DNA from 3 places in the Agromyces sp. Y182 genome. Region 1 is predicted to be linked to each of the others. Evidence: predicted binding sites of a transcription regulator. Region 1 holds the regulator's gene; each other region holds the start of a gene.
What was found. The regulator LexA, encoded in region 1, represses DNA repair genes until DNA is damaged. The targets are predictions, from matches to a motif close to TCGAACANNTGTTCGA.
Positions count from the first base shown of each region.

Region 1 (10,293 bases):
CGGCATGCGCGTTCGACTGGAACGCCCGCCCCGCCCACGGCACGCCGGCGGAGTCGGTACCAGCACCGGCACCGGCAGCCGACTGCGAGTCGACGGATGCCGCGGCATCCGTCTCACCGCGACCCGGCTCGGCGCCGGGGTCACTGCGAAGCGACATCCAGCGCCTCGGCCAACGTGAATGCACCGGCGTAGAGCGCCTTGCCCACGATGGCACCCTCGAGGCCGAGCGGCACGAGCTCGCGGAGGGCGACGATGTCGTCGAGGCTCGAGATGCCCCCCGATGCCACGACCGGGCGGTGCGTGCGGTCCATCACCTGGCGCAGCAGATCGAGGTTCGGGCCCTGCAGCGTGCCGTCTTTCGTGACGTCGGTGACGACGTATCGGGCGGCGCCGGCTTCTTCGAGGCGCTCCATGACCTGCCAGAGGTCACCGCCGTCCTGCGTCCAACCACGCGCGGCGAGCGTCGTGCCGCGCACGTCGAGCCCGATCGCGATCGCCTCGCCGTACTGAGCGATGACGGACGCCGCCCACTCGGGGTTCTCGAGCGCTGCCGTACCGAGGTTGATGCGCTTGGCGCCGATCTCGAGGGCATGCTCGAGCGACTCGTCGTCGCGGATGCCACCGGAGAGTTCGACGTTCACGCCACGCACCTGGCGGATGGCCTTCTTCAGCACGCCCGCGTTCGAGCCGCGACCGAACGCCGCGTCGAGGTCGACGAGGTGGATCCACTCGGCCCCCTGATCGGCCCAATCGACGGCCGCGTCGACGGGGTCGCCGTAGCTGGTCTCGGTGCCGGCCTCACCCTGCGTCAGGCGCACCGCCTTGCCACCGGCCACATCGACGGCCGGAAGCAAAACCAGGCGGGGGGTCTTGTTGAATTCACTCATTCACTGTCCTAGAGATCGCGGTCGCGCCTGCGAATCGGCACAGTCACAGCATCCTAGTCCGACCACGTCGCGGCGACGTGCACGTGACGCCGATGGGCTCAGTCGAGCGTGCCGAGCCAGTTGGCGAGCAAGCGGATGCCGGGCCCCGACGACTTCTCGGGATGGAACTGGGTCGCCGACAGCGGTCCGTTCTCGACGGCCGCGAGGAACCGACCGCCGTGCTCGGCCCACGTGAGCGCGGGCTTCGGGAACGGCGGCTGCACGTCGAGCAGCCACTGCTGCGCTGCGAACGAGTGCACGAAGTAGAAGCGCTCGTCTTCGATGCCCGCGAAGAGCGCGGAGCCCTCACCCGCTTCGACCGTGTTCCAACCCATGTGCGGCAGTACCGCGGCAGGCAACTCGGTGACGATGCCGGGCCATTCGCCGAGTCCTTCGGTGTCGACGCCACGCTCGACGCCCCGCTCGAACAGCACCTGCATGCCCACGCAGATGCCGAGCACCGGCCGGCCGCCGGCAAGTCGCCGATCGATGATCTCTTCACCGCGAACCGCGTGCAGTTGCTGCATGACCGCCTTGAACGCACCGACACCCGGCACGACGAGACCATCGGCCTCGAGTGCTGCGGCCCGGTCGGCGGTGACGGTGACTTCTGCGCCGGAACGCTCGAGCGCCTTCGCGGCAGAGTGCACGTTGCCCGAGCCGTAGTCGAGCACGACGACGCGCCGGGTGCGGCTCACAAAGCGCCCTTCGTCGACGGAACGCCGGACACGAGCGGGTCGAACGACTTCGCCTGACGGAATGCCCGCGCGAACGCTTTGAATTCGGCTTCGGCGACGTGATGCGGGTCGCGGCCGCCGAGCACGGTAACGTGCACGGTCAGGCCCGCGTTGAACGCGATGGCCTCGAAGACGTGCCGCACCATCGAGCCGGTGAAGTGCCCGCCGATGAGGTGGTACTCGAACCCGGTGGGCTCTCCGGTGTGCACGAGGAACGGACGCCCCGAGATGTCGACGACCGCCTGTGCGAGCGCCTCATCGAGCGGCACGAGGGCATCGCCGTACCGCGAGATGCCGCGCTTGTCGCCGAGCGCCTGCTTGATGGCCTGCCCCAGCACGATGCCGACGTCTTCGACCGTGTGGTGCACGTCGATCTCGATATCGCCGCGTGCCCGCACGGTGAGGTCGGTGAGCGAGTGCTTCGCGAACGCCGTGAGCAGGTGGTCGTAGAACGGCACGCTCGTCTCGATGTCGCTCACGCCTGTGCCGTCGAGATCGATCGAGAGGTCGATGCTCGATTCACTCGTCTCGCGCTGGACCCGGGCGGTGCGCGGCGGTCTCGTTGCGGTCATGAGTCAATCCTATTCGGGGCCGAAACGGCGATCGCTTCGAGGAAGGCGGTGGTCTCGGCCTCAGTGCCGGCCGTGACGCGCAAGTGACCGGGGATGCCGATCTCGCGGATCAGGATGCCGCGCGCGAGCAACTGATCGAAGACCGCATGCGGGTCGTCGATCCCGCCGAAGAGCACGAAGTTCGAGCCGCTGCGATATGGGTGGAACCCGAGTCGAAGGAGCTCGACCGAGATGCGCTCGCGCTGGGTGCGTATCTCATCGACCATCGCGAGCATCTCGGTCGAGTGCGCCAGGGCGCCGAGCGCAGCCGCCTGAGTGAGCGCGGAGAGGTGGTACGGCAGTCGCACGAGCCGAAGTGCGTCGATGGCGGCCGGATCACCGGCGAGGTAGCCGACGCGGGCGCCGGCGAACGCGAACGCCTTGCTCATCGTGCGCGACACGAGCAGCCGGGGCCGCCCCGGCAGCAGCGTGAGCGCACTCGGGGTTCCGGGGTCGGCGAACTCGAAGTAGGCCTCATCGACGACGACGATGCCGCGCGCCGCGTCGACGACCGCCTCGATCGTCTCGAGTGAGAGCGGCGTACCCGTCGGGTTGTTCGGCGCGCAGAGCAGCACGATGTCGGGATCGTGCTCTCGCACCGCCGACACGGCCGTTTCGGGACTGAGTTCGAACTCGTCATCACGACCGGCGGTGAGCCACTCGGTGCCGGTGCCGGAGGCCAGCAGGCCGTACATCGAATACGTCGGCGCAAAGCCCAGCACGGTGCGGCCCGGCCCGCCGTAGGCCTGGAGGATGTGCTGGAGCACTTCGTTCGAACCGTTCGCAGCCCAGATCTGCGCCGGCTCGAGGCCATGGCGCAGATAGCGGGCGAATGCACGCCGCAGCTCGGTGAACTCTCGATCGGGATAGCGATTGAGCGTGAGAATGGCGGCGGCGACACGGGCGACGACATCGTGTGCGACGTCTTCGGGAATCGGATGCGTGTTCTCGTTGACATTGAGCGCGACCGGAACTGCCTGCTGCGGAGCCCCGTACGGCGTGCGACCACGAAGGTCATCGCGGATGGGGAGGTCTTCGAGACTCGTCACCCTTCAATGCTAACGATGCGCACCGAGGTCATTCGGACGCGCCGTCATCGACCGGCGGAACCCCGACGCTTCAGACGGTCACGGGTCACGGAGCGGCGGGAAGCGCAAGGCGCTGACCGGGTTCGACCACCGCGTCATCGAGCCCGTTGAGCCGCATGATTTCGGCGATGATCTCTCGCACATCGGCCCCGGGGTCGATCGACTCGGCGATCTCCCAGAGCGAGTCGCCTTGCCCGACCGTCGTGTATTCGAACGACGCAGCCTCGAACGAGACGCCAGTGGATTCGACGTCGGCCGCGGCGCCGCCCGCGCCGATCACCGCAACGAATGCCCACACGACGAGCGGAACTGCGCCGAGCGACGTGAACACGATGCGGCCCCGTCGCGTCAGTCGGAGCCGCGTGCGCGCGGGAACAACCGACGCCGCCTCCTCTCGCTGAAGGGCACTTGGGGGCTGGAAGCCGGGCGTTGCGATCGCTGCACTCATGTCACACCTCCTGTAGGAGTCGCATCCGGCTCTCGGCCGGGAGAACCGGATGCGAAACTCTGTTCCGAACATACATTCGAATGACGAACAACGCAAGGGAAGACGCGGGGAATTCTGTCGAGCGGATTCCGCGACACACTCGAACAAATGTTTGCCGAGCGCGCGCGAGGCGGATACAGTTTCGAATATCTGGAAGAGAGTCGACCAGAGACCACCGACATCCGGCCGCGAGGCGGCCGCTACGAGGGGCGAAGACGTTGAGCACCGACATCGACGACGTGCAGGCGGCCGGCAGGCCACGCCGCCGAAAGAGCTTGAGCGCCAAGCAGATCTCGATCCTCGAGATGATCCAGCGCTCGGTCTCCAGCCGCGGCTACCCGCCGAGCATGCGCGAGATCGGCGACGACGTCGGGCTCTCCTCGCTCTCGAGTGTCACGCACCAACTGAACCAGCTCGAGCTCGCCGGGTACCTCCGGCGCGACCCCAACCGCCCTCGAGCACTCGAGGTGCTCATCGAGCTGCCGGGCGTCACCGAGCGACCCGTCACCTCTTCCGACCCGATCCCGGTCGGCGACGCGGCGATGGTGCCGCTGGTCGGCCGCATCGCCGCGGGTGTGCCGATCACGGCCGAACAGCAGATCGACGAGGTGTTCCCGCTCCCCCGTCAACTGGTCGGCAAAGGCGAGCTGTTCATGTTGAAGGTCGTGGGCGACTCCATGATCGACGCCGCGATCTGCGACGGCGATTGGGTAGTGGTGCGCTCGCAGCGCACCGCAGAGAACGGTGAGATCGTCGCGGCGATGCTCGACGGCGAGGCCACCGTGAAGGTGTTCCGCCAGCGCGACGGCCACACCTGGCTGCTGCCGCGGAACAGCGCGTTCGAGCCCATCGTCGGCGACCATGCCGAAGTGCTCGGCAAGATCGTCGCGGTGCTCCGAGCAGTCTGACCGGGCAACCCCACCGGTCAGTCATGGAGCGGCCGGCGACGGCCGGTCGCTACGCCGCGGTCCGGACTCCGGCGAGACCGCTTCCGACCGTGGCAGGCGCCAGCGCGTTGAACCAGTCGAACACCGCATCCATGAACCCGGCGTGATCGTCACGAAACACGGTGTGGCCCGTTCCGCGCAGGGTCGCCACGGTCATGCCCTGTCCGCGAAGCTGCCGGGCGACCTTCGCCGTGATGAGCAGGCTCTTCTCCGCCAGGAGCACCAGAGTGGGGGCGACGAGGCGCACGGGCGGCACCAGCGGTCGCGTATCGGTGAAACCGAGGATGGTGCGCTTGTCCCAGTCTCGAAGCGTCGCGAGCTCGATCTCGACGTCGACCGCACTCCACTTCGGATTCATGCGCACCAGCGCCGACCGGCGCGGCCTCGGTGCTATCGCGAAGAATGCCTTGAACGCCCACCCCTTCACGCCCTTCGGGAAGGAGAAGGCCGGGTCGATGTAGATCGCCGCGCGAGGCGCGAGCCGATCTGCGACGAGGCTCGCCACCAGCCCGCCGAGCGAGTGGCCCATGACGAGATCGGGAGGGCCGTCGAGCACCGGCGTGAGCGTCTCGACGACGTCGCTCGCCCATGCGGCGGGCGAGTAGTGCACGGCACGCGGACTGCGTCCATGACCTGTCAGGTCGACGGCGAGCACCCGGAACCCCTGCGCCTCGAGCTCGGCAGTCACTCGGTGCCACGCGCGGGAATCGGACATGATGCCGTGGATGAGGACCGCGGTTCGCGAACCCCGGCCGGATTCGTGGACCGCAAGTTGCATACGACCAAAGTACGCGCTGCGCCTGTGCGTCGCCTCGACACCAGCCGAGCGTCGGCCGAACACCAGCTGAGTCCCAGCCCTGCGTCGGCCGAACGTCAGCCGAGCGGATGTCGCGAGCCGCGGCATCCGCTCGCCCGTGCTACCCGGCGAGTACCGAGGCGGCGCGACCGGCCCGCACCGCACGGGTCGCCTCGACGATGTGCCGCAGCGACTCGACGGTCTCGTCGTAGCCGCGCGTCTTCAGACCGCAGTCGGGATTGACCCAGAGCCGGGTGGCGGGGATCGCGCCGGCTGCGCGTTCGAGGAGCGCCTGCACCTCGTCGACGCTCGGCACTCGTGGCGAGTGGATGTCGTAGACGCCCGGGCCGATGCCGTGGTCGAAGCCGCTCGTCTCGAGGTCGTCGACGACCTCCATACGGCTGCGGGCCGCTTCGATCGAAGTGACGTCGGCGTCGAGGTTCTTGATCGCATCGATCACGACGCCGAACTCCGAATAGCAGAGGTGCGTGTGCACCTGCGTCGCCGGGGCCGCACCGCCGGTCGAGAGGCGGAAGGCACCGACCGACCACCCGAGGTAGGCGGGCTGGTCGGCGCGCTTCAGCGGCAGCAGCTCTCGGAGTGCGGGCTCGTCGACCTGGATGACCCGGATACCGGCTGCCTCGAGATCGGCGATCTCGTCGCGCAGGGCGAGCGCAACCTGTCGCGCCGTGTCGCCGAGCGGCTGGTCGTCGCGCACGAACGACCAGGCGAGGATCGTGACGGGGCCGGTCAACATGCCCTTCATGGGCTGCTCGGTCAGCGACTGGGCGTACGCGGACCATTCGACCGTCATCGGCGCCGGCCGCGAGACATCACCCCAGAGGATCGAGGGACGCGTGCAGCGCGAGCCGTACGACTGCACCCAACCGTGCTTGGTGACCGCGAACCCGTCGAGCAGTTCGGCGAAGTACTGCACCATGTCGTTGCGCTCGGGTTCGCCGTGCACGAGCACGTCGAGCCCGAGGTCTTCCTGCAACCGCACGACGCGCTCGATCTCCTCGCGCATGAGCGAGGTGTACTCCTCACCCGTGAGCGTGCCGCCCACCAGGCCGGCGCGGGCGCGACGGATCTCGCCGGTCTGCGGGAACGACCCGATCGTCGTCGTCGGCAGCTCGGGCAGGCCGAGGGACGCCTGCGCCACAACACGCTCGTCGTAGCTCGCGCGAGCGAAGTCACTCTCAGTGAGCGACGCGAGGCGGTCGCGTACGACCGGCACGCGCACACCCGGCGCACCGCCGCGATCGGCGAGGGCAGCGGATGCCGCGGCGAGCTCGCCCTCGATCGCGGCGCGCCCGTTCGCAAGTCCGCGACCGAGCGCGGCCACCTGGCCGACCTTCTGGTCGGCGAACGCGAGCCAGCCGACGAGTCGTGCATCGAGCGCATCCTCGTCGTCGACGTCGTGCGGCACGTGCAGCAACGAGGTGGAGGTGGAGACGGCGACGGTCGCGGTGAGGCGCTGAGCGGCCTCGAGCTGTTCGAATGCGGCGGCGAGGTCCCCGCGCCAGATGTTGTGCCCGTCGATGACGCCCGCGACCACCGTCTTCGCCGCGAGCGACTCGGCCGTCGCCGGGTCGAGCGACGCGGGCAGTACGCCGCGCACGAGGTCGAGGCCGATCGCCTCCACCGGGGTGGCTGCGAGGGCGGACAGCGCGTCGTCGAGCGAGCCGTATGGTGCGGCGACGAAGATCGCCGGGCGGCGTTCGAGGGAGCCCAGCGCGTCGTAGGCCGCAGCGACGGATTCGAGCACCCGGTCGCGTGCGACATCGATGCTCTCGCTCACGAGGGCGGGCTCGTCGAGTTGCACCCATTCGGCACCTGCTTCGGCGAGCTCCTCGAGCAGCGCCGCGTAGACGGGCACGAGGTCGGCGAGCCGGTCGATCGGCTGGAAGCTCTCGGGAGCCCCGTCGGCCGCCTTCGCGAGCAGCAGGAACGTGACGGGGCCGACGATCACGGGCCGGGTCACGAAGCCGGCGGCCTTCGCCTCGGCGAATTCGGCGAGGATCCGCTCGGCGTGCAGGGAGAAGTCGGTGTCGGGGGCGATCTCGGGGACGAGGTAGTGATAGTTCGAGTCGAACCACTTGGTCATCTCGAGCGGAGCGTCGTCGCCGACACCGCGGGCGATCGTGAAGTACCCCGCGAGGTCGATACCCCCATGCTCATCGGCGAGCCTCGCGAAACGTGGTGGGACCGCACCGACGGCCACGGCGGTATCGAGCACCTGGTCGTAGAACGAGAAGGTCTCGGGAATCGCCGAATCCGTGCGGGCCAGGCCGAGGGAGGCGAGGCGCTCACGTGTCGCGGCTCGCAGTTCGGCGGCCGTCTGCTCGAGTTCGTCGGCGGAGATCGAACCGGCCCAGAACGCCTCCACGGCTCGCTTCAGTTCGCGTCGGCGCCCGATGCGCGGATATCCCAGGATCGTGGCGATCGGGAAGGCGGGGGCATGGGTGGTCATCGTGCGGTGTTCCTTTCGTCGGCGAGCCGCTCGGCTCGCAGCCCGAGCCGGTCGACGACGTCGAGTACGGCCTCATGGCGGTTGAAGGTATAGAGGTGCAGGCCGGGGACGCCACCCGCGATCACGTCGGCGGAGAGCCGGGTGGCGAAGGCGATGCCGAGCTCTGCCTGCGCCGCGGCATCCGGCTCGATCTCGAGGTTGATCGCCAGCTCGGCGGGCGGTTCGACAGCGGTCAACTCGGTCAGGCGGGCCAGGCGAGCGGGCGTCGTGACGGGCATGATGCCCGGCAGGATGGGGATCGTCACGCCGCCCGCACGGGCACGCTGAACGAAGCCGAGGTAGTCGTCGGCACGCCAGAACAGCTGCGTGATCGCGAGGTTCGCACCCGCGATCTCTTTCGCGAGCAGGGTATCGACGTCTTGCCCGACGTCGCGCGATCGCGGATGTCCGCTGGGGAACGCCGCAACCGCGACACGTTCGGGGCGAGGCCGTTCCCTGATACGAGATGCCCCTGGATTTCCGGGCACGCCGATCTGGCCGAACGGCTCCCGTTCCTCCTGTACCCGGTGGATGAGTTGCACGAGCTCAGCGGCGCTGCCGAGGTCACCGATGCCGGCATCGGGGTCGGCATCGGTCGGCGGGTCGCCGCGCAGCGCCAGGAAGCTCGTGATGCCCGCATCGAGGAACTCTCGCACGAGCCGGTTGGCCTCGGCGTGGGAGGAGCTCACGCACGTGAGGTGGGCCATCGCTTCGACATGCGTATGCTCGAGCATGTATCGCAGCACCGTGAGGGACCGCGCGCGGGAACTGCCGCCGGCGCCGAAAGTCACCGAGATGAACGCCGGATCGACCTCGGCGAGCCGATCGATGGTACGACCGAGGGCCAGCGCCGCGGCATCGGTGCGCGGCGGGTAGAGCTCGAAGGAGATCGGCAGCCTGGGCCGACAGTCGTCGCCCGATGCATCGGATGAGGTCGGTGACATGGTGCTCCTGCTGGCGAGCGGCAACGGGGCGAACACGGCAGGCCGCGCTCCCCCGGCCGGAACGGCGGGTAGGTCTCGCGGGCGGGTGCCGGGCTCGGCGGTCGCTCCGTGTGGTCGGCTTCGGGCCGATCACAGATCGATCAAGAGCGACGATACGCCTCATCGGCCGTCGGCGAACGTCTGTGACGCGAGGTGACACGAGGTCGCGGCATCCCTCGAGCCAGAGAGTCATGGATGCCTCGGCGCTCGCGCCTCCGCGACGACCGCGCCGATCAGTCTCGGGCTGCTCCTGCGGCGCGCACTGGTCGGCAGCGCCGCCGGTCGTTCACGCCCGGACGGACGCCGCCGCGAACTCCTCGAGCTGGCCCGCGAGTTCGGGCGAAGCAAGCGCGCGAACGCGGGTGCCGTCTTCGGCATACTCGATCGACAGCACTCGCCCGGTCTCGTGGAGCGTTGAGACGACATCGCCCCGGTCGTACGGTACGAGCAGGTCGATCTCGACGGCGGGGTCGGGCAGCATGCGCGCGATCGCCTCGAGCACCTCGGGGATGCCCTCGCCCGTGCGTGCCGAGGCGAAGATCGCGCCCGGTTCGAGCCCGCGCAGCACGAGACGGTCTTCAGGCGTCACGAGGTCGGCCTTGTTGAAGACGATGAGCTCGGGGATGTCGCGTGCCCCGACCTCGCCGATGACGTCGCGCACTGTCGCGATCTGCCCGGCGGGGTCTGGGTGGGCGGCGTCGACGACGTGCACGATGAGGTCGGAATCGGCGACCTCCTCGAGAGTCGACCGGAAGGCCTCCACGAGCTGGTGCGGCAGATTGCGCACGAAGCCGACCGTATCGGCGATCGTGTAGACGCGCCCGTCGGCCGTCGTGTTGCGGCGCACCGTCGCATCGAGGGTCGCGAAGAGGGCGTTCTCGACGAGCACCCCGGCGCCCGTGATGCGGTTCAGGAGGCTCGACTTGCCGGCGTTCGTGTAACCCGCGATCGCAACGGACGGCACTGCGTTGCGCTTGCGGTTGGCGCGTTTGGCTTCACGCGCGGGCTTCATGCCGACGATCTGCTTGCGCAGCTTCGCCATGCGCGAGTGGATGCGGCGCCGGTCGAGCTCGATCTTCGTCTCACCGGGGCCACGGGAGCCCATGCCCGCACCGGTGCCGCCGACCTGGCCGCCGGCCTGTCGGGACATCGACTCACCCCAGCCGCGAAGCCTGGGAAGCAGGTACTCGAGTTGGGCGAGTTCGA
Region 1 is NZ_JCAIUF010000001.1:32,377-42,669, forward strand. It holds gene AC1C2R_RS00150 (SseB family protein) at 1-157, opposite strand, end outside; gene priA (bifunctional 1-(5-phosphoribosyl)-5-((5-phosphoribosylamino)methylideneamino)imidazole-4-carboxamide isomerase/phosphoribosylanthranilate isomerase PriA) at 141-887, opposite strand; gene hisH (imidazole glycerol phosphate synthase subunit HisH) at 986-1,624, opposite strand; gene hisB (imidazoleglycerol-phosphate dehydratase HisB) at 1,621-2,235, opposite strand; gene AC1C2R_RS00170 (histidinol-phosphate transaminase) at 2,232-3,323, opposite strand; gene AC1C2R_RS00175 (LysM peptidoglycan-binding domain-containing protein) at 3,409-3,810, opposite strand; gene lexA (transcriptional repressor LexA) at 4,080-4,757, shown strand; gene AC1C2R_RS00185 (alpha/beta fold hydrolase) at 4,807-5,700, opposite strand; gene metE (5-methyltetrahydropteroyltriglutamate--homocysteine S-methyltransferase) at 5,714-8,065, opposite strand; gene AC1C2R_RS00195 (methylenetetrahydrofolate reductase) at 8,062-9,048, opposite strand; gene hflX (GTPase HflX) at 9,374-10,293, opposite strand, start outside.

Region 2 (10,293 bases), on a different contig from region 1:
CAATTCACCGGGCGGGTCCATCACGGCCGGCATGGCGATCTACGACACGATGCAGTTCGTGCCGAACGACATCGTCACGGTCGGCATCGGCATGGCCGCCTCGATGGGGCAGCTGCTCCTCACCGCCGGCACCAAGGGCAAGCGGTACATCACCCCCAACGCGCGCGTGCTCCTGCACCAGCCGCACGGCGGCTTCGGCGGCACTTCGAGCGACATCCAGACGCAGGCGCAGCTCATCCTCGACATGAAGAAGCGCCTCGCCGAGATCACCGCGGCGCAGACCGGCAAGACCGTCGAGCAGATCAACGCCGACGGCGACCGCGACCGTTGGTTCAACGCACAGCAGGCACTCGAGTACGGCTTCGTCGACCACATCCGCGAGTCGGCACTCGATGTCGCCGGCGGCGGCGGAACCCAGGCGTAGGCACTCGAGAGAAGAGAGAACGAGCGAATGAACATACCCGCTTTCGGTGGCACCGCCTTCAACGGCGTCCAAGCACCGGGCTCGCGCTACATCCTGCCGAGCTTCGAGGAGCGCACTGCCTACGGCTACAAGCGCCAAGACCCCTACGCCAAGCTCTTCGAGGACCGCATCATCTTCCTCGGCGTGCAGGTCGACGACGCATCCGCCGACGACATCATGGCGCAGCTCCTCGTGCTCGAGTCGATGGATCCCGACCGCGACATCATCCTCTACATCAACTCGCCCGGTGGCTCCTTCACTGCGATGACGGCGATCTACGACACGATGCAGTACATCCGTCCGCACATCCAGACGGTCGTACTCGGCCAGGCTGCGTCGGCAGCGGCGGTCATCGCCGCTGCAGGCACGCCCGGCAAGCGCCTGGCACTGCCGAATGCGCGCATCCTGATCCACCAGCCGGCGATGGGCGAGGCCGGGCATGGCCAGGCATCCGACATCGAGATCCAGGCGGCCGAGATCCTGCGCATGCGCGGATGGCTCGAAGAGACGCTCTCGCGTCACTCGAACCGCACGCAGGAGCAGGTCAACACCGACATCGACCGCGACAAGATCCTCTCCGCGGCCGAAGCCCTCGAGTACGGTCTCATCGACCAGGTGCTCACCTCGCGCAAGAGCCTCCCGGCGATCACGCGATAACCTCGCAGCGTGGTGAACGCGGCGGATGACTGGCTGAACGACAGCCGCGCCATCCGTCGCGTTTCGCTGTATTCGGATGCCGCGATCGACCGCGGTTCCTGGCCGGCGACGATTCCCGCGGTCGCCCAGCTCATCCGGGATGGCGGCATCGAGTTCGCGCCCGGGCTGACCTTCCTCGTCGGCGAGAACGGCAGCGGCAAGTCGACGCTGCTCGAGGGCATCGCGACGGCCTACGGGCTCCCACCAGAGGGCGGCAGCAACAACGGCGGGCGATCCACCAGACCGAGCGAATCGCCGCTCGGCGACTGGCTGCGAATCGAACGCAGTCCGTCGGCGCCGCGATGGGGCTTCTTCCTGCGGGCAGAGACGATGCACGGCTACTACAGCTACCTCGAGGCGCTGCCCGGCAGCCCCGACCAGCATCTGCATTCGATGAGCCACGGCGAGTCGTTCAACGACCTACTCGACAACAAGCTGAACCACTCGCAGTACCTGGCCGGCCTCGTCTGCCTCGACGAGCCAGAGGCAGCCCTCTCGTTCGCCTCCATCCTCAGCTGGATCGCCGGCCTCGACCGCATGGTGTCGCGCGGCACGCAAGTCATCTGCGCCACCCATTCGCCGATCCTCGCCTCGGTGCCGGGCGCCACGATCCTCGAACTGGGGGAGTGGGGCATCCGCGAGACCACCTGGGAGGAACTCGAGCTCGTCTCGCACTGGCGTCTGTACCTCGATGACCCGAAGCGGTATCTGCGTCACCTGCTCGACTGATGGCCGCAGTTCGCGACCGGCGAACTGCTGGGCGTGTCGAATCCGACCGGCTACCCTCGATCGGCCCGATCTCGGGCTAGGCTCGGAACAGACTCGTCGACAGGGAGGGTTTCGATGGCACGCATCGGAGAGAGCGCCGACCTGCTCAAGTGTTCCTTCTGCGGAAAGAGCCAGAAGCAGGTGCAGCAGCTCATCGCCGGACCCGGCGTCTACATCTGCGACGAGTGCGTGGAGCTCTGCAACGAAATCATCGAGGAGCGGCTCGCCGAAGCCGGCGAGACGGAGGCGGGCGAGTTCGAGCTGCCGAAGCCCAAAGAGATCTTCGGATTCCTCGAGGAGTACGTCATCGGTCAAGAGGCCGCGAAGAAGGCGCTCGCCGTTGCGGTCTACAACCACTACAAGCGCGTTCGCGCACGCACGACGCTGACGTCGGCAGATGCGCGCGACGACGTGGAGCTGGCGAAGTCCAACATCCTGCTGATCGGCCCGACGGGCTGCGGAAAGACCTACCTCGCGCAGACCTTGGCCAAGCAGCTGAACGTGCCGTTCGCCGTGGCCGACGCCACCGCGCTCACCGAGGCGGGGTACGTCGGTGAAGACGTCGAGAACATCCTGCTGAAGCTCATCCAGGCCGCCGACTTCGATGTGAAGCGCGCTGAGACCGGCATCATCTACATCGACGAGGTCGACAAGATCGCGCGAAAGGCCGAGAACCCGTCGATCACGAGGGATGTCTCGGGTGAGGGCGTGCAGCAGGCGCTCCTGAAGATCCTCGAGGGCACCGTCGCATCGGTGCCGCCGCAGGGCGGGCGCAAGCACCCGCACCAGGAGTTCATCCAGATCGACACGACGAACGTGCTCTTCATCGTGGCCGGAGCGTTCGCGGGCCTCGAAGACATCATCTCCTCGCGGGCGGGCAAGCGCGGCATCGGGTTCGGTGCCCCGTTGCACAACAAAGAAGACGAAGCCGACATCTTCAGCGAGGTGCTGCCCGAAGATCTCCACAAGTTCGGCCTGATCCCCGAGTTCATCGGCCGGCTCCCGGTCGTGGCGACCGTGACGCCGCTCGACCGCGAGGCGCTCATGCAGATCCTCACGGTGCCGAAGAACGCGCTCGTGCGGCAGTACCAGCGCATGTTCGAACTCGACGGCGTCGAACTCGACTTCGAAGAGGAGGCGTTGCAGGCGATCGCCGACCTCGCCGTGCTTCGACAGACCGGTGCACGCGGCCTCCGCGCGATCATGGAGGAGGTGCTCGGACCGATCATGTTCGAGGTGCCCTCTTCGACAGGTGTCGCCCGGGTCGTCGTCACCAAGGCCGCGGTGCTCGACAATGCCGCCCCCACGATCGTGCAGCACAAGCCGCGTCGCGCTGAGAAGTCGGCGTAGAACTCGTTCGAGAGCGAGCACCGGACATCTTCCAAACCGTCGTCGCGGGCGTCATCGCGGCCATCACCGGGTTCGCGAGCTCCTTCGCCCTGGTGATCGCAGGACTCCTCGCCGTCGGCGCGAGCGAGACGCAGGCAGCTTCAGGCCTGTTCGCGCTGTGCATTGCGACCGGCGTCACGTGCATCCTTCTGCCGGTCATCACCCGGATGCCGGTCTCGTTCGCGTGGTCGACACCCGGTGCGGCGCTGCTCGTCGCGGCGGCCGCGACCACCCAGCAATTCGCGGCGGCGATCGGTGCCTTCATCGTCTGCGGTGTGCTCATCGTGCTCTCGGGCCTGTGGCCTGCGCTCGGGCGCGCGATCACGAGCATCCCGAAGCCGATCGCGAGCGCGATGCTCGCCGGCATCCTCTTTCCGATCTGCGTCGCTCCGGTGTTCGCGGCCGTCGAGCAGCCGGCGATCGCCCTTCCGATGATCCTCGTCTGGTTGCTGCTCGCTCGCCTCGCGCCTCGCTGGGCCGTTCCGGCGGCGATGCTCGTGGCGGTGATCGGCATCGCAGTGATCGCGGGTCCGGCCGTGCTCGGCAGTGAAGCCGTGCGGCCGCAGCTCGAGTTCGTCGCACCGGTCTTCGACCCATTCGTCATCGTGAGTCTCGGCCTGCCCCTCTTCATCGTGACCATGGCGGGCCAGAACGTGCCGGGGTTCGCGGTGATGTCGACGTTCGGCTATCGCCTCGCTCCCAGGCAGGTTCTCGTCACCTCAGGCGCCGCATCCGTGGCCGCGGCCTTCGCGGGCGGCCACGCGATCAACCTCGCGGCGATCACCGCTGCGATCATGGCGAGCCCCGAGTCGAATCCCGACGCCGGGCGCCGATGGGTCGCCACGCTCACTTCGGGGGTCGTTTACCTCGTGTTCGGAGCAGGGGCGGGGCTCGCTGCCGCGGTCGTGCAGGCCTCACCGCCGATCATCATCACGGCGGTTGCCGGACTCGCGCTGCTCGGCGCCCTGGTCACGTCCGTCACGGGCGCGCTCGAAGCTCCGGGGCAGCGCATCACCGCGATCGGCACATTCCTGGTGACGGCGTCGGGCGTTGCGGTCGTCGGGATCGGCTCGGCTTTCTGGGGGCTCGTGGTGGGTGGAATCCTCATGCTCTGGTTGCGTCCGCGCGTCCGCGACCGGAGCGCGAAGGCCAGCGAAGCCCGCTGAACAGCCCGGTGAGGGCTCTGACGCCCTGAAGGCGGCTATGCCACGCGGTGCTCAATCGAAGACGCGCACGAGCTCCCAGCGGCGCTCGTGGCGGCGTACATCGAAGACGTGGGTCTCGCCGTCGTCGGCAGTGGCCTGGAAACGCCAGCCTGCGATCTGCAGCGGCGGTCTGCCTGGTGAGACATCGTGTGCCGCGACGGGTGACCACCAGTCGCACGGGCCCACGAGCGTCGTCGGAGTGTCCGTCACGCGGAAGCGACGTGAGCGCCACACGAGTCGCTCGGGGCGGCCGTCGTCGTTCGTCCATACCTCGACGAACTCGTGAACGAGCGACATGGGCACCTCACCGAAATCGAATGTATGTTCGATGGTAGCACCGCGCTCGAGCGCACGAAACGCCGCCGAGCATCTGCCCGGCGGCGTTCCTCAGCTCAGTCGGCGATCAGGCGAGATCGTCGTCGGTGCGCGCGCCGAAGACGATCTCATCCCAGCTCGGCATCGAAGCACGCCCCTTCTTGGAAGCGCCCCGTGCGCCGGCCGGGCCGGTGGAGGCTTTGCCGCCCCAAATGCTCCGAGCGGCCGTGCCGGGCTTCTCTTCGACCGGTTGCTCGGGCGGGGGTACTGGTTCCTGCATCACAGCCGGGGTGACCGGTGTCGGCGGCTGCTCTTGCCCGTTTCCGGCAGCCTCCCGCTCGCCGCGCCGTCGCCGGAGCGCCTCGAGCAGGTCTGCTGTCTCGCCGAGCGTCTGCTTCGGTTCATCCGCTCGTTTGATCGCAGCACGCGACGCTGCAGGGCTCGACGTCTGCGGCGAGCGCGAGTACGGGAGCGGTTCGAGATGCGGGGCGGTGTCGAATTCGCCGTGCTCGGGCTCTTCGAAGGTGAAGGCGCCGCTGTCGAAGCGCGACTCGTCGGAGTCGGCAGCGACGACGCGCAGGCGCGGGATCAGCCCGCCCTTCATCTCGCCCTGCTGCGAGAGTGTGATCGCTTCGGAGTTCAGCGGTTGCAGCGATTGCTTGCGGGGCTCGAAGCTCCAGCGTGCGTCGTGCTCGATCGTCTCGGCAGTGAACTCGAGCTTGATGATCCAGCCGCGCTCCTCGTCTTTCCAGCTCGCCCAGCGTTCACCATGGGCGCTGAGCTGGGCGAGTCGGTCACGGATGACTCCGCCGAACGACGGCGGCTCGTCGGCCGGGTCGACCTCGATCGAGACGTGCACCGGCACCGCGAGTGCCGAGGTGACCATGTGTTCGCGCTCGGCGAGCACGGGGCCTTCGAAGCGGCGGATGTAGTCGAGGGATGCGCCGGTGACCTGAGCGACCTCTTCGGCCGACATGCCCGACCTGATGTGGGACTGCACTTCGCGCGGCGAAGGTTTGGGCCCGGTGTGCTGTTCGGGTTGCGCCTGCCGGATACGAGATTGCAGTACTTCGTCGATCTCGATCCGGAAGCGCGCGCCATCGTCGGATGCGGCGAGCAATGCGCCGTTCTCGACTCCGATTACCTTGAGTTCCTGCATCGCGACAAGCCCTTCCGTGCCTTCGTCTCCGCCCAAGGATGCCACGTCGGGATGTGTGCTCGTGGGAATACCCCGGGCGCGGCGGAAGTTGAGCACGAAGGACCTGGGAAAACCCACACAAGTGGTTTGCTAACGCAACCGATTTGATGCAGACTATGGCCGCCGAATCTTCGGCGATGAGGAAATGGATGGGAATGGCAACGGATTACGACGCACCGAGGAAGACCGAAGACGACTCTGAGTCGATCGAGGCCCTCAAGGAGCGCGTCCCCGACAAGATGTCGGGCGTAGTGGATGTCGAAGACGCCGATAACCCCGGCGGGTTCGACCTCGCTGGTGCCGATCTCTCCGACGTCGAACTCGACGTGGTGGTGCTTCCGCCGCAAGCTGACGAGTTCACCTGTGTGAACTGCTTCCTGGTGAAACATCGTTCACAGATCGACCACGAGACGAAGCTCGGGCCGATCTGCTTGGAGTGCGCGTCCTAGACGCTCGGCTCAGTACGCTCAGGCCGTCGTGATCCATTGATCGCGGCGGCCAGTTCTTTCGGATGACGCGTCGAGATCAGCCAGTAGGGCGTGGGGTCCGACTCGTCGGTGACGGGAACCCGCACGACGGATTGCACCCATCCGCGGATCACGAGGAACGCGCGGGCATCGAGACCCGTTCCGCGTTCGACGCGCGCAGCGGCATCCGTCGCCCCCACCGCTGTTCCGGTGTCGACGAGCGGGATCGACGCACGACCCGCACTGAGCCGTCCGTCGGCGACCTCGATGACCGGTGCCGTGAGGCTGAGTGAGATGACCACCGCGCCGTAGAGGATGATCCCGGTCGCGATGCCGGCGGGCAGGGAGACCGGCGCAAGCACGAGGATGCTGGCGGGGATGAAGAGCAGTGAGGCGAGGTAGATCCACGGCGTCGGCCAGAGTCTTTCGCGGTAGTCGGGCATGGCTCTATTCGACCAGACTTCTGCACTACCCTCGAACAGTGACCGATTCCATCGATGTGCTGATCACGGCCGAGCACGTTCCGTCGTACGCCCATCCGGGCGATGCGGGCGCCGATCTCCATGCCGCCGAGTCGGTCATCCTCGAGCCCGGAGAGCGCGCCACCGTCGGCACAGGCGTCGCGATCGCGCTGCCAGACGGGTACGTCGCCTTCGTCGTGCCCCGTTCGGGTCTGGCCTTCAAGCACGGCATCACGATCGTCAATGCGCCAGGCACGGTCGATGCGGGCTACCGCGGCGAGATCAAGGTCGCCCTGCTGAACACCGACGCGATCGAGCCGTACACGATCGAGGCCGGCGACCGTATCGCCCAGCTCGTCGTGATGCCCGTGCTCCGCGCGCGGTTCGTCGAGGTCGAGCGACTGCCCGGCAGCGTGCGCGGCGAGGGCGGGTTCGGCTCCACCGGTACCGGGGCGCACAAGTCAGGAGTGAACGCGTGAGCGACATCGAGAACACCGGCGAGATCTCCGCCGACCAGCCAAAGTCGGCCCCCGAAGACCGCGCGAGCGCGGGCCCCTTCGATGAGGCCGAGGCGAACCCGGTTCGTCCCTATGTCGACCTCGGCGGTGTGAAGGTGCTGCCGCGTGAGGGTCTCCACCTTCGCCTCGAAGTAGAAGAGGGCACCAAACGGGTCGTCGCCATCGGCCTCGACTACGCGAATTCGACGCTGCAGGTGCAGCCGTTCGCCGCGCCGCGTTCGAGTGGTCTCTGGCACGAGATCCGCGCGCAGATCGCTGAGCAGATCGCCCGCCAGGGCGGCACGACCACCGTGCGCGAGGGCAGCTTCGGGCCTGAACTGCTCGCCCAGATCCCCGTCGCCGCGGGCGAGGGGCAGCAGGGTCAGATGCGACTCGCGCGCTTCGTCGGGGTCGACGGACCCCGATGGTTCCTGCGCGGTGTGATCGCCGGTGAAGCCGCGGTCGACCCGGCCGCGGCTGCCAAGGTCGAAGACCTCTTCCGTTCGATCGTCGTGGTGCGCGGCACCACGCCGATGCCGCCGCGCGACCTGATTCCGCTGCGCATGCCCGCGTCCTCCGCAGGCGCACCCACGGCGTGACCGAGATGACGGATGCCTCTGGGCCGTCGCGTCCCGATGAGAGCGGCCGAACGGATGCCGCATCCGAGGGTGAGCCCGCAGAGGGCGGCGAGTTCGGAAGGCAGTTCGCCGCCGCCGCCGAGAAGAGCGGCCTCGGCGCCCTCGCGCGTGACGAGAAGCTGAGCGGCCGTGACCTGCTGACCGCGGTCGGCGGCGTTCGAGGCATCCTCGAGGCACTGTTGCCCGGACTCGTGTTCCTGGTGGTCTACAGCGGGCTCACGAGCTTCGCAGGCCAAGACGCGCAGGCCGCGCTCGTGCCCGCACTCACGGCATCCGTCGGTCTCGCAGTGGTGTTCACGGTCGTGCGGCTCGCCACCAAGGGGCAGCCGACCCAGGCGATCGCGGGGCTCATCGGCGTGCTCGCTTCGGCGGCGCTCGCCCTCTGGTCGGGCAATGCGCGCGACAACTACGTGCTCGGGTTCTTCACGAATGCGGGGTACGCGCTCGCGCTGATCGTATCGCTGCTCGTTCGTTGGCCGGCGCTCGGCCTCATCGTCGGATTCCTCATGGGCGACGGCGTCGCCTGGAAGCACGACAAGCGCAAGTACCGCGCGGCGCAGTTCCTCACGCTCGTCTGGATCGGGCTGTTCGTCGCGCGCCTTGCGGTGCAGGTGCCGTTCTACCTCGTCGACAACGTCGAGGCGCTCGGGGCCACTCGCCTCCTCATGGGCGTGCCGCTCTACGCGCTCGTGCTGGTCTTCTCTTGGCTCGTGGTTCGGGCGATCTATCCGTCTTCGGCTCGCTCTGCCGAGTGATAGAGTTATCTCGACGTCAAGATAAATCCGCACACCGTGCGAGGCCTGTCGGCGGGCGAGTGGCTTAGGTTACCCTTGCTGGAACAGCCCCATGTCTGACGGAGAAGATGGAGCGTCGCCCGCGTGTTCGGCGGCATCCACGAAGGAGAGGACATCGTGTCTGCAGTGAACAGTTTCGGGGCGAAGGACACGCTCCACGTCGGTGATGAGTCCTACGAGATCTTCCGGATCGACAGCGTGCCGGGCCATGAGAAGCTGCCGTTCAGCCTCAAGGTGCTGCTCGAGAACCTGCTGCGCACCGAAGACGGCAAGAACGTCACCAGGGAGCAGATCGAGGCCCTCGGGTCGTGGGTGCCGACGGCCGAGCCCGACACCGAGATCCAGTTCACGCCGGCTCGTGTCGTCATGCAGGACTTCACGGGCGTCCCCTGCATCGTCGACCTCGCCACGATGCGCGAAGCGGTCGTCGGCCTCGGCGGAGACCCCAACAAGATCAACCCACTCGCGCCCGCCGAGATGGTCATCGACCACTCCGTGATCGCCGACCTCTTCGGTACCGAGAACGCACTCGAGCGCAACGTCGAGATCGAGTACGAGCGAAACGGCGAGCGGTACCAGTTCCTCCGCTGGGGCCAGACGGCGTTCGACGACTTCAAGGTCGTGCCGCCGGGCACCGGCATCGTGCACCAGGTCAACATCGAGCACCTCGCGAAGGTCACCTTCACGCGCGTGGTCGACGGTGTGCTGCGCGCCTACCCCGACACCTGCGTCGGCACCGACTCGCACACCACGATGGTCAACGGCCTCGGCGTGCTCGGCTGGGGCGTCGGCGGCATCGAGGCCGAGGCGGCCATGCTGGGCCAGCCAGTGTCGATGCTCATCCCGAAGGTCGTCGGCTTCAAGCTCTCCGGTGCGATCCCCACGGGTGTGACCGCGACCGACGTCGTGCTGACGATCACCGACATGCTCCGCAAGCACGGCGTGGTCGGCAAGTTCGTCGAGTTCTACGGCTCGGGCGTGGCATCCGTGCCGCTCGCCAACCGCGCCACCATCGGCAACATGAGCCCCGAGTTCGGCTCGACGGCCGCGATGTTCCCCATCGACGACGTCACCCTCGACTACCTGCGGCTCACCGGCCGCAGCGCCGAGCAGATCGCGCTCGTCGAGGCGTACTCCAAGGTGCAGAAGCTCTGGCACGACGCCGACAGCGAGCCGGCTTTCAGCGAGTACATTGAGCTCGACCTCTCGACGGTCGTGCCCTCGATCGCCGGGCCGAAGCGCCCGCAAGACCGCATCGAGCTCACCGATTCGAAGAGCGCGTTCGAGAGAGACCTGCTGAGCTACGCTCGGGTCGACCACGATCTCGTCGACCTCGAGGGCGCCGAGTCCTTCCCGGCCTCCGACCCGCCCGGAAACACTCCCGAAGACGAGCACAGCCACC
Region 2 is NZ_JCAIUF010000002.1:689,181-699,473, reverse strand. It holds gene AC1C2R_RS17815 (ATP-dependent Clp protease proteolytic subunit) at 1-424, shown strand, start outside; gene AC1C2R_RS17810 (ATP-dependent Clp protease proteolytic subunit) at 452-1,120, shown strand; gene AC1C2R_RS17805 (AAA family ATPase) at 1,130-1,888, shown strand; gene clpX (ATP-dependent Clp protease ATP-binding subunit ClpX) at 2,003-3,277, shown strand; gene AC1C2R_RS17795 (benzoate/H(+) symporter BenE family transporter) at 3,304-4,482, shown strand; gene AC1C2R_RS17790 (DUF6504 family protein) at 4,534-4,818, opposite strand; gene sepH (septation protein SepH) at 4,925-5,995, opposite strand; gene AC1C2R_RS17780 (DUF4193 domain-containing protein) at 6,190-6,483, shown strand; gene AC1C2R_RS17775 (DUF3093 domain-containing protein) at 6,480-6,944, opposite strand; gene dut (dUTP diphosphatase) at 6,983-7,441, shown strand; gene AC1C2R_RS17765 (DUF3710 domain-containing protein) at 7,438-8,058, shown strand; gene AC1C2R_RS17760 (DUF3159 domain-containing protein) at 8,064-8,852, shown strand; gene acnA (aconitate hydratase AcnA) at 9,009-10,293, shown strand, end outside.
Region 2: AC1C2R_RS17790 (DUF6504 family protein) is a predicted target of LexA. The motif match lies at 4,835-4,850, and genes of this name have one in related genera.

Region 3 (10,293 bases), on a different contig from region 1:
GGCTCCCTCGGGAGCCGGCCTTCCGGCGTTCATGGCGCGGTCGACGGATGCTGCCTGCGTCGCGCTCGACGCCGGCGCACCACCACGATGACGAGCACGACGATCACCACGATGCCGACCACGACGAGCAGCGGTGCGAGGATCGCGGCGAACGCGAGCGCGAACGAGCCGGCATCCTCGGCGGTGCTCGCCACCGGGGCGCCGACGCCCGCCGTCGCGACGTTGACCACAGGGCGAGTCATCGCCTTGGCGAGATGCACGAGTAACGCGAGCACGACGCCCACCGCGATGGGCACCCATTGCTGCGAGGTGAAGAACACTTCGGGGTCGGTCACTGCTCCGGTCGTGGCACTCACGCCGGAGCCGAACGCGAGACCGCCGGCCGTCGGCCGTACGACGGTCTGCACGATGTCGTTCATCGAGTCGAGGCCGGGAACCTTATCGGCGATGAACTCGACGATGAGCAACACCACGAGGATGAGGAGCACCCATTCATTCGAGAGCCATGACCACTGCGGTGGAAGCTCGATGAGACCGGTGAAACGGTCGAGAGCGCCGATCACCACGAGGGGGATCCAAGCGTTCAATCCGGCAGCGAGGGCGAGCCCGGTTCCCGTCAACAACTCCAGCATGCCCGCCTCCGTGTGCCGTCGCGTCGAGTGTCGCACGGTTAGAGTGGTGGCGTGTATCTGATCGGTCTCACGGGCGGCATCGCCTCAGGAAAGTCCACCGTCGCACGTCGGCTCTACGAGCATGGCGCCGTGCACATCGATGCCGACCAGCTCGCACGGCGGGTGGTGGAGCCCGGAACGCCCGCACTCGAGGCGATCGTCGCCGAGTTCGGCGACGACGTGCTGCGCCGCGACGGGTCTCTCGATCGGGCGAAACTCGGTGAGCGCGTGTTCGGCGACTCGGAGGCGCTCGCGAAGCTCAACGCGATCGTGCATCCCGCCGTACGCGAACTCTCGGCCAGGCTCTTCGCGAAGGCCGAACAGGAGAAGCCCGATGCCGTCGTCGTCTACGACGTTCCACTCCTCGTCGAGGCATCCGTCGATCACCCCTTCGATCTCATCGTCGTGACCAACGCGCCGCGGCGCACCCAGGTGGAACGGCTCGTGCAGGATCGCGGGTTCGACCCGATCCAGGCCGAGGCGCGCGTCGACGCCCAGGTCGACAACACCGCGCGCCTCGCAATCGCCGACGTCGTGATCGACACCGATGGGTCGCTCGCGCACACGATGAGCCAGACCGACGCACTCTGGCGGCGCATCGTCGAGGAGCGCGCCTCCAAGGGGTAGCGTGCTGCCAGTCCGAGAACGCTCCCAGGTGCGGTGTCGGCGGGCGATCCTAGACTGGAGAGCATGCAGGCCACACGATCCGTTCGACCATTCGAGGTCATCAGCGAGTATGTTCCGAGCGGCGACCAGCCGGCGGCGATCGCCGAACTCGCAGGCCGCATCAACGCGGGCGAGACCGACGTCGTGCTGCTGGGTGCGACCGGCACGGGCAAGTCGGCGACCACCGCCTGGCTCATCGAACAGGTGCAGCGGCCCACGCTCGTGCTCGCACACAACAAGACGTTGGCCGCGCAACTGGCCAACGAGTTCCGCGAACTCATGCCCAACAACGCGGTCGAGTACTTCGTCTCGTACTACGACTACTACCAGCCCGAGGCGTACGTGCCGCAGACCGACACCTTCATCGAGAAGGACTCGTCGGTCAACGCCGAAGTCGAACGGCTCCGGCACTCCACCACGAACTCACTGCTGAGCCGGCGCGACGTCGTGGTCGTCTCCTCTGTTTCGTGCATCTACGGCCTTGGCACGCCCGAGGAGTACCTCGGTGCCATGATGCCGCTGCAGGTCGGCCAGCGGGTCGATCGCGACTGGCTCATCCGCAAGTTCGTCTCGATGCAGTACCAGCGCAACGATGTCGACTTCTCTCGCGGCAACTTCCGAGTGCGCGGCGACACGATCGAGATCATCCCGATCTACGAAGAGCTGGCGATCCGCATCGAGATGTTCGGTGATGAGATCGAGGCGCTGTACAGCCTGCATCCGCTGACCGGGCAGGTGGTTGCCAAACTCGACTCGGTGCCGGTCTTCCCAGGGTCGCACTACGTGGCGAGCACAGAGGTGATGCAGCGGGCGATCGGCACCATCCGCATCGAGCTCGAAGAGCGACTCGCCGAGCTCGAGCGCGAGGGCAAGCTGCTCGAGGCGCAGCGGCTGCGCATGCGCACGACGTTCGATCTCGAGATGATGGAGCAGATCGGCTTCTGCTCCGGCATCGAGAACTACTCGAGGCACATCGACGGCCGACAGGCGGGGGAGGCTCCGCATTGCCTCCTCGATTACTTCGCCGACGACTTCCTCGTGGTGATCGACGAGTCGCACGTCACGGTTCCCCAGATCGGTGCGATGTACGAGGGAGACTCCTCCCGCAAGCGCACCCTCGTCGAGCACGGATTCCGCCTGCCGAGCGCGCTCGACAACCGCCCGCTGAAGTGGGATGAGTTCAAGGCGCGCGTCGGCCAGGCCGTGTACCTCTCGGCCACCCCCGGCCGCTACGAGATGGGCATCGCCGACGGCGTGGTGGAGCAGATCATCCGTCCGACAGGACTCGTCGACCCACAGATCATCGTGAAGCCGTCGAAGGGCCAGATCGACGATCTGCTCGACGAGATCCGCACTCGCGCCGAGCGAAACGAACGCGTGCTCGTTACGACCCTCACCAAGAAGATGGCCGAAGAGCTCACCGACTTCCTCTCCGAGGCGGGGGTGCGGGTGCGCTATCTCCACTCAGATGTCGACACGCTGCGCCGCGTCGAGCTGCTGACCGAACTCCGGGCGGGCGTGTACGACGTCCTGGTCGGCATCAACCTCCTCCGTGAAGGGCTCGACCTGCCCGAGGTGTCCCTCGTCGCGATCCTCGACGCTGACAAAGAGGGGTTCCTGCGGTCGTCGACGTCACTCATCCAGACGATCGGTCGCGCCGCACGAAACGTCTCGGGCGAGGTGCACATGTATGCCGATGTGCTCACCGATTCGATGAAGTCGGCGATCGACGAGACGACGAGACGACGAGATCGTCAGCTCGAGTACAACCGCGTCAACGGCATCGACCCGCAACCGCTCCGCAAACGCATCGCCGACATCACCCAAGTGCTCGCGCGCGAAGGGGCCGACACCGCGGCCCTCCTCGCCGGTCGCGATGCGAAGAAGAAGGCGCCGGTGCCGAACCTCCGGCGCGAGGGCATCGCTGCGGCCGGCGCCAACGACCTCGAAGACCTCATCCGCGATCTCAACGAGCAGATGCTCGTCGCGGCCGGCGAGTTGAAATTCGAACTCGCCGCGCGCTTGCGTGACGAGGTCTCCGATCTCAAGCGTGAACTCCGCCAGATGGAGAAGGCCGGCCACCTCGGCTGACGAGGCGCTGACAACCGTCCGAATCGCATCGTTCGATCCGGTCGCGGTCAGGCGGAGCGAGCAATGATCTCGGCCCGATTCGAACGTATGTTCGCTCAGAGCGCGTGTGCACGAGGCATCCGTGTCGGTGGTGCTCTCTAAACTCGAAGAGTGCCAGTTTCACGTCTCGATGCCCATTCGCACCTGAGTGTTCGCGGTGCCCGCGTGCACAACCTGCAGAACGTCGACGTCGAGATCCCGCGTGACGCGATGGTGGTGTTCACGGGCCTCTCTGGTTCGGGCAAGTCCTCGCTCGCGTTCGACACGATCTTCGCTGAAGGGCAGCGGCGCTACGTCGAGTCGCTCTCGGCCTACGCTCGTCAATTCCTGGGGCAGGTCGACCGCCCCGATGTCGATTTCATCGAGGGGCTGAGCCCTGCGGTCTCGATCGACCAGAAGTCGACGAACCGGAACCCGCGCTCGACCGTCGGCACGATCACCGAGATCTACGACTACATGCGCCTCCTGTGGGCACGCATCGGTGTGCCGCACTGCCCGGTCTGCGGTGAGCGCATCCAGCGACAGACGGTGCAGCAGATCGCCGACCAGCTCATGGAGCTGGCCGAGGGCACCCGTTACCAGGTCGTGAGTCCGGTCGTGTCGAAGAAGAAGGGCGAGTTCGTCGACCTCTTCCGTGACCTCGCCGCCCAGGGCTACACCCGCGCGGTCGTCGACGGTGACATCATCAGGCTCGATGAACCACCGACGCTGAAGAAGCAGGTCAAGCACGACATCTCCGTGGTGATCGACCGGCTCGTCGCAAGCCCCGACATGCTCGGCCGGCTCACCGACTCCCTCGAGACCGCACTGCGCCTGACCGACGGCCTCGTGCAGATCAACTACATCGATGAGACCGGACCGGCCGCGTGGGCGACGTTCTCCGAGAAGCTCTCCTGCCCGAATCAGCACCCGATCCAGCTGACCGAGATCGAACCGCGTACGTTCTCGTTCAACGCGCCGTTCGGCGCCTGCCCCGAGTGCTCGGGGCTCGGCACGCGCATGTCGGTCGACGATGCACTACTGCTCGGCGATCCGAGCCTCAGCATCGCCGAGGGCGTCATCATTCCGTGGACCTCCCAGGGCAAGAGCCTCTACAACTACTACGAGAAGCTCCTCGGCGGGCTCGCCCGAGATCTCGAGTTCTCGCTCGATACCCCGTGGGAAGAGCTCGACGAGGCGGCTCGCCAGGCAGTGCTCCGTGGTGACAACTTCGAGGTCAAGGTGAAGTGGCGCAACCGCTACGGCCGCGAGATGAGCTACACCTCCGGCTTCGAGGGCGTCGTGCCCTACATCGAGCGCCAGTACCTGCAGGCCGAGACCGATGTGCAGCGTGCGCGCTGGTCGGAATACCTGCGAGAGGTGCCGTGCCCGGTCTGCGGCGGCAAGCGCCTGAAGCCCGAGGTGCTGTCGGTGCTCATCCACGATGCGAGCATCGCCGACGTGGGCCTGCTGAGTCTCACCGATGCCCGTGCATTCATGGATCGCCTCGAGCTCAGTGATCGCGAACAAGCCATCGCCGCGCAGGTGCTGCGCGAGATCAAGCTGCGTCTCGACTTCCTGATCCGTGTCGGGCTCAGCTATCTCGACCTCTCGCGAGCGGCGGCGACCCTCTCCGGTGGAGAAGCGCAGCGCATCCGTCTGGCGACGCAGATCGGTTCGGGTCTCACCGGCGTGCTCTACGTGCTCGACGAGCCGAGCATCGGCCTCCACCAGCGCGACAACCGTCGACTCATCGACACCCTGATCGCGCTTCGCGATCTCGGCAACACCCTCATCGTCGTCGAACACGATGAAGACACGATTCGCACGGCCGACTGGATCGTCGACATCGGACCGGGCGCGGGCGTGAACGGCGGCACCGTCGTGCACTCCGGCAGCTACGCCGATCTCGTGAAGAACACGCGTTCACTCACCGGCGACTACCTGTCGGGTCGCAAGGCGATTCCGATTCCCGAGACGCGCCGCCCCGTCGACCCCGAGCGCACGATCACCGTGCAGGGCGCAGAAGCCAACAACCTGCGCGGCGTCGACGTCGAGTTCCCGCTCGGCATCCTGACCGCCGTGACCGGCGTGAGCGGCTCGGGCAAGTCGTCGCTCGTGAACGACATCCTGTACCGGGTGCTCGCGAACCGTCTCAACGGCGCCCGAAAGGTCGCGGGCAAGCACCGTCGCGTCACCGGGCTCGACCAGCTCGACAAGGTCGTGCACGTCGATCAGGCGCCGATCGGGCGTACTCCTCGCTCCAACCCCGCCACCTACACCGGTGTCTTCGACCGCATCCGCACGCTCTTCTCCGAGACGACCGAGTCGAAGGCCCGTGGCTACCTCCCCGGGCGGTTCAGCTTCAACGTCAAGGGCGGCCGATGCGAGGCATGCTCGGGTGACGGCACGATCAAGATCGAGATGAACTTCCTGCCCGACGTCTACGTCGCGTGCGAGGTGTGCGGTGGCAAGCGGTACAACCGCGAGACTCTTCAAGTGAACTACAAGGGCAAGAACATCGCCGAGGTGCTCGAGATGCCGATCAGTGAGGCGGCCGAGTTCTTCGAGCCCATCTCGGCGATCCACCGCTATCTGAAGACGCTCGTCGATGTCGGCCTCGGTTACGTGCAGCTCGGACAGAGCGCCACGACGCTCTCGGGCGGTGAGGCGCAGCGGGTGAAGCTCGCGACCGAGCTGCAGCGCCGCTCCAACGGCCGCAGCGTGTACGTGCTCGATGAGCCCACCACCGGCCTGCACTTCGAAGACGTGCAGAAGTTGCTCAAGGTGCTCGGCAAGCTCGTCGACAAGGGCAACACGGTGATCGTGATCGAACACAGCCTCGACGTCATCAAGTCGGCCGACTGGATCATCGACCTCGGGCCCGAAGGCGGCTCGGGCGGTGGCCAGATCGTGGCGACCGGCACGCCCGAACAGGTCGCGAACATGTCCGAGAGTCATACCGGTTACTTCCTGCGCGAGATGCTCGACGCGGCGTCGGTGCGAGCCGAAGTTGCCAGCTGAGGCGATGAACACCGCACTGTCGAGCAAGCAGGGCGTCCCGTACCGCCCGAAGACGGGCGAGATTCCGACGACTCCCGGCGTCTACCGATTCCGTGACGCCGATCGGCGTGTGCTGTACGTCGGCAAGGCGAAGAATCTGCGCGCACGTCTGTCGAACTACTTCGCACCCCTTCGCACCCTGCACGAGCGCACCCGCCGGATGGTCACCACCGCGGCCTCGGTGGAGTGGACGGTCGTCGCCAACGAAGTCGAGGCGCTGCAGCTCGAGTTCACGTGGATCAACGAGTTCGACCCGCCGTTCAACGTGCAGTTCAAAGATGACAAGTCCTACCCGTACCTCGCAGTGACGCTCGCCGACGAGGCGCCGCGTGCGCTGGTCACCCGCAACCGCAACATTCGCGGTGCCCGCTATTTCGGCCCCTACCCCAAGGTCTGGGCCGTCAACGAGACACTCGAGATCCTGCTCAAGCTCTTCCCCATCCGCACGTGCAAAGACTCCGACTACCGCCGGGCAATGGCCAGCGGCAAGCCGTGTTTCGCCGGGCAGATCGGACGCTGTTTCGGTCCGTGCTCGGGTCGCGTGGGCATCGAAGAGCATCGTGAGAACGTCGACCGCTTCGTCTCCTTCATGGCGAGCCAAGACCGGCGCATCATCGGCGAGCTCACGCAACGCATGCGTACGGCCGCCGCAGCGCAAGACTACGAATCTGCTGCGCGTCTGCGCGACCGGCTGCAGGCCGCGACGTCGTTCTTCGAGAAGAGTGCGGTGGTGCTCGGCGAGAAGGTCGACATCGACGTGTTCGGAATCGACCACGATGAGCTCGCTGCGGCCGTGCAGCAGTTCATCGTTCGCGGCGGTCGCATTCGCGGTGTCCGTTCGTGGACCGTCGACAAAGAGCTCGATGTGCCGTTCGGCGAACTCGTCGACTCGGTGGTGCAGAACGCCTACGGTGACGGGAGCCGACCACCGGTCGAAGTCGTCGTGCCCGAACTTCCCGACGATGCTCCGGCTCTCGAGACCTGGCTCGGCGACCTCTCCGGGCGAAAGGTGCGACTGCGCGCCGCGCAACGCGGCGACAAGGCGGCTCTGCTCGCGACCGCGACGCAGAACGCCAAGCAGACGCTGATGCTCTACAAGACACGGCGGAGCGCGGACTTCACGACCCGTTCCCGCGCTCTCGAAGACATCCAGGAGGCGCTCGGAATGGCCGACGCCCCGCTGCGCATCGAATGCTACGACGTCAGCCACCTCAGCGGCACCAACATCGTCGCCTCGATGGTCGTCTTCGAAGACGGACTTCCGCGCAAAGACGAATACCGCCGATTCACGATTCCGCACTCCACCGACGACACCGACTCGATCCATCAGGTGCTCACGCGCCGCCTCGCCTACCTGAAGACGCCCGATTCGATCGGTTCGCCGGTCGAGCCGGACTCGGCGGCGACCCGTGAAGACGCGGAGGCCCACGGCGAGACGGATGCCGCGGCATCCGAGCGCCGGAAGAGATTCGCCTATCGGCCGAATCTGCTGGTGGTCGACGGCGGGCAGCCGCAGGTCGCAGCGGCCGCCCGAGCGCTCGAGGAGTCCGGTGTCGAGGGCATCTACCTCTGCGGAATCGCCAAGCGTCTTGAAGAGATCTGGACGCCTGATGGCGATTTCCCGGTGATCCTGCCGCGAAACAGCGACGCGCTCTTCCTCTTCCAGCGGGTGCGCGATGAGGCCCACCGGTTCGCGATCACTCACCAACGGCAACGCCGCAAGCGCGACATCGGCAGCGTGCTCTCCGAGATTGCCGGGCTCGGGCCGTCGCGCGTGAAGGAGTTGCTGCGACACTTCGGATCGGTCGCGCGGTTGCGCGCGGCATCCGAGCCCGAGATCGCCGAGGTGAAGGGCATCGGGCCGACGCTCGCGGCGACCGTGCACCGAGCCCTGCACGCCGATGGCGCGCCCGCACCCCGATAGGCTGGGGTGTCGACACGCGGAAGGGGGCCTCGACGTGATGACCGCTGATTCCGAGCAACAAGAGATGCTGATCGTGACGGGCATGTCCGGTGCGGGGCGTTCGACCGTCGGCAATGCGCTCGAAGACCTCGGCTGGTATGTGGTCGACAACCTGCCACCGCAGATGCTGCGCCCCCTCGTGGAGCTCGTCGAGCGGGCGGGCACGTCGCTGCCGCGCATCGCCGCGATCGTCGACATCCGTGGCGGGGGCTTCTTCTCCGAGCTGCGTGAGATCATCCAGGCGCTGCGCACGGGCATCAGCGTGCGCGTCGTCTTCCTCGACGCGACCGACGCCGTGCTCGTGCGCCGCTTCGAGTCGGTGCGTCGCCCGCACCCGCTGCAGGGCAATGGCACGCTTCTCGACGGCATCGGCGCGGAGCGCGCGCGGCTGGCCGAGTTGCGCGAAGCGAGCGACATCGTCGTCGACACGTCCGATCTCAACATCCACCAGCTCGCGACCCTCGTCACCGAGACATTCGCCGAAGAAGGTCACGCCGGGCTTCGCATCACCATGCAGAGTTTCGGATTCAAGTACGGGGTGCCTGCCGACGCCGATCTCGTCGCCGATGCGAGGTTCCTTCCCAATCCATTCTGGATCCCCGAGCTTCGCCACCTCACCGGCAACGACGCCGCAGTTTCGGAGTACGTGCTGAGCCAGCCCGGCGCGCGCGAGTTCCTCGACGCGTACGCGAAGGCGCTCGAGCCCGTGCTCGCGGGCTACCAGCGCGAGAACAAACGACATGCCACGATCGCAATCGGATGCACCGGGGGCAAGCACCGCTCGGTCGCCCTGGTGCGCGAACTGAGCTCGCGCATCGCAGCGCTGCCCGGAGTCGTCGTCAGCGTGAAAGACCGGGATCTCGGCCGCGAGTGATCGACGGCCAGGCGACATGATGAGAGATGGGACTTGAGGTGGCACTGACCGCTGACGTGAAAGAAGAATTGGCGCGTGTCGAGGTGTCGAAAACGGGCGTCAGAGTCGCAGAACTGGCGTCCATCCTGCGGTTCGCGGGCGGGCTCCACATCATCTCGAACCGCATCGCGATCGAGGCCGAGCTCGACTCGCCGACGCTCGTGCGACGTGTGACTCGGGATCTCGCTGAGATCTACGGTGTTCGGCCCGACGTCTCGGTGATCTCGCCGACGGGCGTGCGACGCTCCAACCAGTACCTCGTGCGCGTGCTCGACGGCGGAGAGACCCTCGCGCGCCAGACCGGCCTGCTCGATGCTCGGCGGCGCCCGGTTCGAGGGTTGCCGAACAAACTGACGACCGGTTCCCGTGACGAGGTGGCGGCGATCTGGCGCGGCGCGTTCCTCGCCAAGGGGAGCCTGACCGATCCGGGCCGCTCGGCCGCGCTCGAGGTCATCTGCCCCGGAAACGAGGCCGCGATGGCCCTCGTGGGCGCCGCTGGTCGGCTCGGGATCTCGGCGAAGGCGCGGGAGGTGCGCGGTGTGCATCGTGTCGTGATTCGCGATGGCGAGGCGATCAGCGCGATGCTCGCCGTGATGGGCGCCACCGACACGGTGCGCAACTGGGAGGAGTTGCGCCAGCGGCGAGAGGTGCGGGCGACGGCGAATCGCCTCGTGAACTTCGACGACGCCAATCTGCGCCGTTCGGCACAGGCTGCCGTTGCGGCGTGTGCTCGTGTCGATCGGGCGATGGAACTGCTGGGCGACGGCATCCCCGAACATCTGAAGTACGCGGGTGAGTTGCGCCTGTCCCACCGTGAGGCGAGCCTCGACGAGCTCGGCCACTACGCCGACCCGCCGATGACCAAAGACGCCGTCGCGGGTCGCATCCGCCGCCTCCTCGCGATGGCC
Region 3 is NZ_JCAIUF010000002.1:581,926-592,218, reverse strand. It holds gene AC1C2R_RS17315 (DUF4126 domain-containing protein) at 30-632, opposite strand; gene coaE (dephospho-CoA kinase) at 684-1,298, shown strand; gene uvrB (excinuclease ABC subunit UvrB) at 1,362-3,428, shown strand; gene uvrA (excinuclease ABC subunit UvrA) at 3,579-6,470, shown strand; gene uvrC (excinuclease ABC subunit UvrC) at 6,475-8,433, shown strand; gene rapZ (RNase adapter RapZ) at 8,471-9,346, shown strand; gene whiA (DNA-binding protein WhiA) at 9,385-10,293, shown strand, end outside.
Region 3: uvrA (excinuclease ABC subunit UvrA) is a predicted target of LexA. The motif match lies at 3,508-3,523, and genes of this name have one in related genera.